Regions from separate parts of the Mesorhizobium sp. M7A.F.Ca.MR.245.00.0.0 genome, predicted to be linked through region 3. Evidence: predicted binding sites of a transcription regulator. Region 3 holds the regulator's gene; each other region holds the start of a gene.
What was found. The regulator PhoB, encoded in region 3, activates phosphate uptake and scavenging genes when phosphate is short. The targets are predictions, from matches to a motif close to TGTCATNNANCTGTCAT.

Region 1 (2,199 bases), on a different contig from region 3:
GCGGTATTTGGCCAGCGCCTCGGCGCAGGCCGGATGATCGGCCAAAAGCTTGTGGCCGATATAGTGGAAATCGCCGACCAGCGGCACGTTGATACCAAGCCGCTGAAGCCGCTCATGAATGCGCGGCACGGCGGCGGCACTCTCGTCGCGATCGACAGTGATGCGCACGATTTCCGAGCCGGCCCGGTGCAGTGCTGCGACCTGCGCAACCGTCTGGTCGATATCGGCCGTGTCGGTGTTGGTCATCGATTGGACGACAACGGGCGCACCGCCGCCGACGACCACGCCGCCGACATCGACGCCCACCGACGTGCGGCGGGGGAAAGGAGAGGAAAAATATCCGGTCATGCCGGCAGCCTTTTGTCTCTGGAGCATCTTGTGTCCTGCATGGACGCACAACGACGCCCCGGGCCGATGCGCTGAGGTCCGGGCATGAGGTGGAGGAGCAAAGATGGCTTGTCAATGGCGACAGGTCGCCACTGGCCGGAATCGCCCGCCGCCGGCGACCAGAAACAATCGATGATCTGGCGAAACGGGAGACGGCCGAAGCGGAGATTGAGCCGGGTGCAAGTCCAGCTTCGGCTGACAGACCGGTGCTGGAAAATCAAAACCCTCCAAGCCGGCGGCGGGGCGCCGCCGGGAAAAGAGGCCGCGGATATTGGGCGGCTATGTCAGGAGGGCATCAATGCGTGGTCGGTTTGCCTCTTAGTTTTTCAATCTCGTCCTTGAGTGCCAGCTTGCGTCGCTTGAGATTCACGATTTCGAGGTCGTCTACCGATGGATGATTCATCGCGTCATCGATTTCACGTTCGATGTCGCCGTGTTTCCGCTGCAACTCATCAAGATGGGATGCAAGAGACATGATTGGTTCTCCCTTTCATGGTTTTCCTCGATTGCAACCGTCACGGCGCGTCCACCGCAGGTTCGCTTCTGTGACGGCACAATGACACTGTGCCACCATCCGGCCGCGATGTCGAATGATCCGTGGTAGCATTCCACGACACCTTGAAATGTGATATGGGCTGCACGCCGGTGACAAAACACCCGGTCCCGCCCAATCAGGCCCAGTTTTGGGCGCCGCAGACGTGCAGACGGTAGAGAATGTCCGATCAGGAACAGGCCGATATTCGCCTAGAATTTTCCCGCCTGAAGCAGGAACACGCCGATTTCGATGCGGCCATCAACGCGATGATCGCCATGGCCTGCGATCCGCTGCAGATCCAGCGCATGAAGAAGAAGAAGCTGTTCCTGAAGGACCGGCTGATGGCGCTGGAAGACAAGATCATTCCCGACATCATTGCGTGAGTTGGCGTTCGCTCGCTCGCGCTACCCGGCGATCGAAAGCCTCGCGGCACGATCACGCAGCAGGCCGATAAGTTCGCCGGTCCGCCCCTCGGACGTATCGATGGGGACCACCAGGCACATCGTCGCCTCGACCTTTCCCGGCGCTGAAAACACCGGTGCGGCAAGGCACTTCGTATAGGCATCGACAAGGCCCGAAGTGACGCAATAGCCGGTGACCTGCGCTTTTGCGATGTCCGCGACGAAATCGTCGAGCCGCAGTTTGCGCCCGTCGGGCAGCACGAGATCGTCGTCCGACACCATGCCTTCGATCTCAGCCTTCTCCAGCCCCGCCAGAAGCAGCCGCCCCGAGGCCGTCCAGGGCAGCGGTATCTGCAAGCCGGTGGCGGAACTGATGCGGAACGGCCTGGTGCCGGGACTCGCATGGACGATCGTATAGCGGCCGCTCTGCAGCATGCACAGTTCGGAAGTCTCGCCGGTCTCGCGCGACAGATTGTCGACCTCCTGGCGCCCCCGCCTCAACAGGTCGTTGCCCCGCACATAGTCCATTCCGTAGAGATAGAGCTTCTTGCCGAAATAGACGCGATTGCCGTCGCCTTCCATTTCCAGCAGTCCCGCATCGACCAGCGACCGCACCAGCGTATAGGTCGTCGAGCGGGGCGCGTTCACGCCCTTGGCAAGGTCGCCAATGCCGATCGCGCGCTGGGTGGTGTGAAGAAACTCCAGAATCTCGAGCACCCGGTTGAGCCCCTTTTCTCGGGAGCCCGAAATCTTCACGCCGGCTGAAAGTGCCGAGGCATTGCCATCTTGCATTGTTGATTCCCGGTGTTAGTATCTGTCCTGTACAGGATACACGCGTCTCTTGTAAGAGACAATCGCTTCGAGGTCACTGACGCG
Region 2 (2,199 bases), on a different contig from region 3:
CCTGCCGCAGTCGCCCGAGCGCATGCGCGTCCCGGACCTGCCGGGTGGCGATGGCGATCCGCGCGAGGAGATCCACGACCCGGTCGACAATTCCTGGCAGGAGTTGCTGGCGCTGCTCGGCACGATCGAGCCGACCGAACTGATCGACCCGACGATCGGTGCCGAGCGGCTGCTTTACAGGCTGTTCCACGAGCATGGCGTGCGCGTCTTCGGCGGCGTTCCGGTCGCCGACCAGTGCTCGTGCTCCAGGGACAAGATCCGCGGCATCCTCGAGGGTTTTTCCGCGCAGGAGATCAAGGACAGCACCGAGGACGGCGGCATCCACGTCGCCTGCGAATTCTGCTCGAAGCAATATGACTTCGACCCGGCGGAATTCGCGGCTCAGTAGAGAGAAAACCACGCCTCACCGGCCGCGGAGCGGCCGGTGAGGCGAAATCAATTCACCGTCCGCCGCGTCCCCGGCAGGTCCAGCGAAAACGCCGGAATGGCGATGTCGAATGTCTCGCCCCGCTTGTTGCGCATCGTGTAGTGCCCGACCATGATGCCGGATGGTGTCGAGAGCGGGCAACCGGACGTGTATTGGTAGCTGTCGCCGGGATTGAGTTCGGGCTGGTCGCCGACGACGCCGGGGCCGCGCACTTCCTCGACCCGGCCAGTGCCGTCGGTGATATGCCAATAGCGCGACAGAAGCTGCACGAAGTCGTCCGACTGATTGTCGATCGTTATTTGATAGCCCCAGACATAGCGGTTCTCCGAGGGATCCGAACGGTCCTCCAGATAGAATGGCCTGACCTGCACTTCGATGTTGCGCGTGACGGCGCTATACATAAGCGGCTCCAAAAAACGGTTCCAGCGGAACTTTCGGCGCTCTGTGCGGTTAGGTCAACCGACCGAAGCCTCCTCTGGCCGACCTCGCGGGCAGGTGCCGACAAAGAATGTCATTTAAGTGACATATGACAATGATGGTGTGCGCGGACTGGTGATGCGCGACTCGGGCGCTCTGCTGAACTGTTGAAACCGGCCATCTTGCGGACCGGTTTTCCTGGAGTGACCGGATCTCGATGGAACTCACTCTCATAGCCGCCACGCTTTCAACTGTCCTCATCCTCTCGAATCTCGCCAGCATCGTGCTCGCCGCTTCGCGTCTGAAACGGCGCCACACCATTGGGCCGCCGGCCGCCAAGCCGCGGCCGGTGTCGATCGTCGTGCCGTCGCGCGGCGTCGAGCCGTTCACGCAGGAGACGCTGGAACGCGCCTTCTCGCTCGATTGGCCGCGCTACGAGTTGATTTTCTGCGTTGCCCATGCCGACGATCCGGTGGTCAAACTGATAAACAGGACGATCGTCCGGTTTCCGAAAGTGCCAGCCCGGCTGCTTATCGGCGACGACCGCATCAGCGCCAATCCGAAACTCAACAATTGCGTCAAGGGCTGGGAAGCGGCGCGGCACGACTGGGTCGTCCTGGCCGATTCCAACGTGCTGATGCCGAGAGACTACGTCCAGCACCTGATGGCTGCCTGGCGGCCCGGCACCGGCCTTGTCTGCTCGACGCCGATCGGCTCCCGGCCTGCCGGCTTCTGGGCCGAGGTCGAATGCGCTTTCCTCAACACGCTGCAGGCGCGCTGGCAATATGCCGGCGAGGCGCTCGGCCTTGGCTTTGCCCAGGGCAAGAGCATGCTCTGGAACAAGCCGATGCTCGACGCCAATGGCGGCATCCGCGCGCTGGCCGCCGAGATCGCCGAGGACGCCGCCGCGACCAAGCTGGTGAACAGCCTCGGCTTGCGCGTCAATCTCGTCGCCGCCCCCTTCGAGCAGCCGCTTGGCCGGCGCTCGTTTGACGAGATCTGGTCGCGTCAGGCCCGCTGGGCGCGCCTGCGCCGCGTCACTTTCCCGCTGTTCTTCGCACCCGAAATCCTGACCGGCGCCTTGGTGCCGCTGGTGCTTGCGCTGATTGCCGCGGCCAGTGCCGGTTTCGGCCTCTGGGCAACCGCCATTGCCGTACTGGCGGCCTTCTACCTTCCGGAGTGCGCCCTGGCCTGGTCCAAGGGCTGGTACCTGTCGCCACGCATGGTCGTCGCGATCATGGCGCGCGACCTGATCCTGCCGGCGATGTGGGGACGCGGCTGGCTCGGCGGCGCCGTCGACTGGCGCGGCAATGCGATGACCATCGGCACCAAGACGGCCGAGCTGGAAGAGACGC
Region 3 (2,199 bases):
GTCGCCGATCACGCCGCACACCGACATCGCCTTCGCTGACATATTCGAAGACGAGTTCGGCATCCCTGCCATAATGGAGAACGACTGCAACATGATGGCGGTGGCGCTGCGCTGGCGCGACCCCGATCGTTACCGCGACGATTTCATCGCTATCCTTTTGTCGCACGGCATCGGCATGGGACTGGTGCTGAAGGGCGAATTGTTCACCGGCACCCATTCTTCGGGCGGCGAATTCGGCCACATGATCCATCGGCCGAACGGCGCGCTATGTCGCTGCGGACGGCGCGGCTGCGTCGAAGCCTATGCGGGCAATTACGCCATATGGCGCAACGCCAGGCAGATGGGCGAGGATGCAGAACCCGTTGCCGATGTCAGCGACGCCGACATGCGCGCCCTGGCTGCCGCGGCCCGCGAAGGTGACGGACCCGAACGGGAAGCCTATCGCAAGGCCGGCGAAGCGCTCGGCTACGGCCTCGGCAGCCTGTTCGCGCTGATCGATCCGGCGCCGGTCGCCATGGTCGGTGTCAGCGCCGCCGCCTTCGACCTGATCGAGCCGGCATTGCGGCAAGCGATTGCCCAGACCGCCGGCGGCCAGCATTCCAAATCGATTTCCTTCGACACCGAGCCGAACGAACTGCCGCTGATCCGCGAAGGCTGCGCCATGCGGGCGCTGATCTTCGTCGATCAGGAGATTTTTGCGCCGGGCGTGCAGGCGAGATCCGGTTTCGGCGGCAAGAACGTGGCGTGAGTTCAAACGAGGGAGTTCAGTCCTCTCGGATGGCGTATCCGGCCCCACGGATCGTGCGGATGACATCAGGCATACGGCCATTGTTGACCGCCTTGCGCAGCCGGCCGACATGCACGTCGACTGTGCGCTCGTCGATGTAGATCGTCTCGCCCCAGACATTGTCGAGCAGCTGGCTGCGCGAGAACACGCGGCCTGGATGGCGCATCATGAATTCGAGCAGGCGGAATTCCGTCGGCCCAAGCCGGATCTCGCTCTTCTTGCGATAGACACGGTGCGACTCGCGATCGAGCACGATATCGCCGACCTTGAGCACGCTGGACAGCACTTCCGGCTTGGCCCGGCGCAGCAGCGCCTTGACCCTGGCCATGAACTCCGGCGTCGAGAAGGGCTTGACCAGATAGTCGTCGGCGCCGGTCGACAGGCCGCGCACGCGGTCGCTTTCCTCGCCTCGCGCGGTCAGCATGATGATCGGCAGCCGCTCGGTCTCGGGACGCATTCGCAGGCGCCGGCAGAGTTCGATGCCCGAAACCGCAGGCACCATCCAGTCGAGCACCAGAAGATCGGGAACGTTCTCCTGCAGCCGGATTTCGGCCTCATCGCCGCGCGTCACCACCTCGACCTGGTAACCTTCGGATTCAAGATTGTAGCGGAGCAGCACGCCTAGCGGCTCCTCATCCTCCACCACCATGATGCGTGGTGCGATCATCGGCTGGTCACCCCTGTTATGCCGCTGGCGCGGACATTGCCGTCTCGTCCTGCTTCGGACGATTGGCTGGCAGCTGCGTGCCGGTCAAAACATAGTAGGCATTTTCGGCGATGTTGGTCACGTGGTCGCCGATCCGCTCGAGGTTCTTGGCGCAAAACAACAGGTGCGTGCACGCCGTGATGTTGCGGGGATCTTCCATCATGTAGGTCAGCAGCTCGCGGAACACCGAGGTGTATTTGACGTCGATGCGTTCGTCATTGTTTCTGAGCGTGGCAAGCGCTGCCGCGTCAGCGGCGGCATACTCGTCGACGACCCCCTGCACCTGGATCAGCACCAGCTGCGCCATCGCGTCGATCGAATGCGAAAGATCGTGCGGCGTGACGCTCAGCCCGACAGTGCCGACGCGCTTGGCGATGTTCTTGGCAAGGTCGCCGATGCGCTCGAGGTCGCCGGCCATGCGGATCGAACCGACCACCGCACGCAGGTCGTTGGCCATTGGCTGGCGCTTGGCGATCAGCGTGATGGCGCGATCGTCCAGCTCGCGCTGGCGCGCATCCATGATGGCATCATCGGAAACCACGCGCTGCGCCAGCGCATTGTCCGAATTGAGCAAAGCCTTGGTCGAGCCACTGACCATCGAGCGGGCGAGATCGCCCATGTCGCGGATCAGCTGGCTGATCTGCTCCAGATCCTCATCGAAAGATGCAACGGTATGTTCACCCATGATCTTCGTCCCTCATATGCC
Region 4 (2,199 bases), on a different contig from region 3:
GCGAGGTGGCCGTACTCAATCTCGGCGGCGTCGCCAACATCACCTGGTGGGATGGCATCGACAATGTCGTTGCCTTCGACACCGGACCGGCCAACGCACCGCTGAACGATTTCATCAAGTCGAAGGGGCTCGGCGAGATGGACCGCGACGGCGCGCTCGGCGGTGCGGGCAAGGTGGACGAGGCGCGGCTGGCCAAGCTGCTGCAGCACCCCTATCTCACCAAGCCCTATCCCAAATCGCTGGACCGTTTCGACTTCGGCGCCGCCATGGCGGACGGGCTGGATGCGGAGGATGGCGCGGCACTGCTGACCGCCTTTACCGCTGGAGCCGTCGGCAAGGCACTCGACCTCTTACCAAGCCGTCCGAAAAAACTGGTGGTCAGCGGCGGCGGCCGCCACAACCCGACCATGATGGCGATGCTGACCAGCCGTGCCGGCGTCGAAGTGGTGCAGGCCGAGAGCCTCGGCTGGAGCGGCGACGCGGTCGAGGCGGAGTGTTTTGCCTTCCTCGCGGTGCGCGTGCTGCGCGGCCTGCCGATCAGCTTTCCGAGCACGACCGGCGCACCGCGGCCGATGCAGGGCGGAAAACTCGCCGGTTAGAGCCTCTTCCATCCGGAAGCGGATGGTCTCTATCTCAGTGTTTGAGGATGACCTTTCCCGCCGACTTTCACGCGATGCGGCTTTTTGTTCAGGTTTTGCAGTCGAAAGGTCTTCGGAATAGTCGAGAAGCCTTTCCGCCGGGACCCACTGTCATCCAACCGTTAAGAAGAATTAATACAAGAGAAGAGCGATCTTGTTTTCAGCTGACGCCTCATTTCGCAGGCGTATGGCCATTGATGCGCGCCTACATAGCGGCGGCAGTATAGTTGGGATTCAATTTATGTTGTCAGCAGGTTTAGCTTTATTGCGCGGTGCACGGCCAACGATTTCGGGGGCGGCAGCTGCGCTCGCCCTTGCAATCATCGGGGCCATGATCGGATCCGCTGCGCGGGCTGAGCCCATTCGCGGTGCGGGGTCGACACTGGCCGCGCCGATCATCGGCAAGTGGGCAACGACATACAAGGCTGCACGCGCCGACGGCGGCGACTTCTTCACGCTGGACTGGACCGTCGATTATGAACCGGTCGGATCCCTTGCCGGCCTGATGCGGCTTGCGCAGCCCGAACTGGATTTCGCCGCCACGGATGTTCCCGTGCCGGCTGATGATCTCGCCAGGAACGGCCAGCAGCAATTTCCGATCGTCATGGGCGGGATCGCGGTGGTCGCCAATCTCGATGGCCTGCCGGAGCAAGGTCTGCGCCTCTCCGGCCCGGTGATCGCCGACATCTATCTGGGCAAGATAAAGTCCTGGTCCGATCCTGCGATAGGGGTGCTCAATCCCGACATAGCCCTTCCCGATCTCGCCATCAGCGTCATCCACCGGCAGGACGGTTCGGGCTCAACCTATGTCTTCACCGAGTTTCTGTCATCGACAAGCGAAGACTGGAAGACGAAGCTTGGAGCCGACACTCTGATCGACTGGCCGCTCGGGACAGGCGCGGAAGGTACGCAAGCGCTTCTTCGTGCCGTGGCTGCGAGCAAGGGGGCGATTGCCTACGCCGAATACGGCCAGGTTCTTCGCGCCGGCCTTCCCTTCGCAGCGGTCCAGAACAAATCCGGCAAGTTCGTCAAACCGGACCCGCAGGGCGTGCAAGCAGCGGCCACCTCCGTCGCCTGGGGGGAAACGACCGACTTCTTCGCCTCCCTCACCAATCGCAGCGGAGATGGTGCGTACCCGATCAGCACGGCGGTGTTCGCCGTTGTCCAGGTCGCGGGGCGTTCGGAACATCGCTATCGCCGCGTGCATGATATTTTCCGGCTCGCCTTCGCGCAAGGTGCCGGCGACGCCACCGCACTCGGCTATGTGCCGCTGCCGAAAGCGCTCATTGGCCAGATCGAACAGTATTGGGCAAGGCAATTGCCGGTCGGAAACTGACCCGAACGAAGCTGCCTTGCGCAGCAACTGAACTTCATACCGCGTCGTCGTGGCGACTTGTTGGGGACTGCCTGAAATGGACATAGATATCTTCAAGGACATCCTCGTGCCGGTGATCGGCGGCTTGGGCATCTTCATGCTCGGTCTGGATTTCATGGCAAACGGCATCCAGGCGCTGTCGGTCAACCGGATGCGCGACTTTCTCGCCAAGGCAGCCGGTACGCC

Region 1: a site for PhoB is predicted at 933-949, ahead of EOB80_RS27900 (YdcH family protein). Genes of this name have one in related genera too.
Region 2: a site for PhoB is predicted at 937-953, ahead of EOB80_RS11400 (ceramide glucosyltransferase). Genes of this name have one in related genera too.
Region 4: a site for PhoB is predicted at 748-764, ahead of pstS (phosphate ABC transporter substrate-binding protein PstS). Genes of this name have one in related genera too.

Annotation. Positions count from the first base shown of each region.
Region 1 is NZ_RZTE01000040.1:35,568-37,766, forward strand. It holds gene ispG (flavodoxin-dependent (E)-4-hydroxy-3-methylbut-2-enyl-diphosphate synthase) at 1-348, opposite strand, end outside; gene EOB80_RS27900 (YdcH family protein) at 683-862, opposite strand; gene EOB80_RS27905 (DUF465 domain-containing protein) at 1,102-1,305, shown strand; gene EOB80_RS27910 (IclR family transcriptional regulator) at 1,327-2,115, opposite strand.
Region 2 is NZ_RZTE01000008.1:3,519-5,717, reverse strand. It holds gene EOB80_RS11410 (Hsp33 family molecular chaperone) at 1-388, shown strand, start outside; gene apaG (Co2+/Mg2+ efflux protein ApaG) at 436-828, opposite strand; gene EOB80_RS11400 (ceramide glucosyltransferase) at 1,062-2,199, shown strand, end outside.
Region 3 is NZ_RZTE01000030.1:39,071-41,269, forward strand. It holds gene EOB80_RS24885 (ROK family protein) at 1-748, shown strand, start outside; gene phoB (phosphate regulon transcriptional regulator PhoB) at 765-1,454, opposite strand; gene phoU (phosphate signaling complex protein PhoU) at 1,471-2,178, opposite strand.
Region 4 is NZ_RZTE01000003.1:309,716-311,914, reverse strand. It holds gene EOB80_RS06425 (anhydro-N-acetylmuramic acid kinase) at 1-599, shown strand, start outside; gene pstS (phosphate ABC transporter substrate-binding protein PstS) at 970-1,974, shown strand; gene EOB80_RS06415 (Na/Pi symporter) at 2,051-2,199, shown strand, end outside.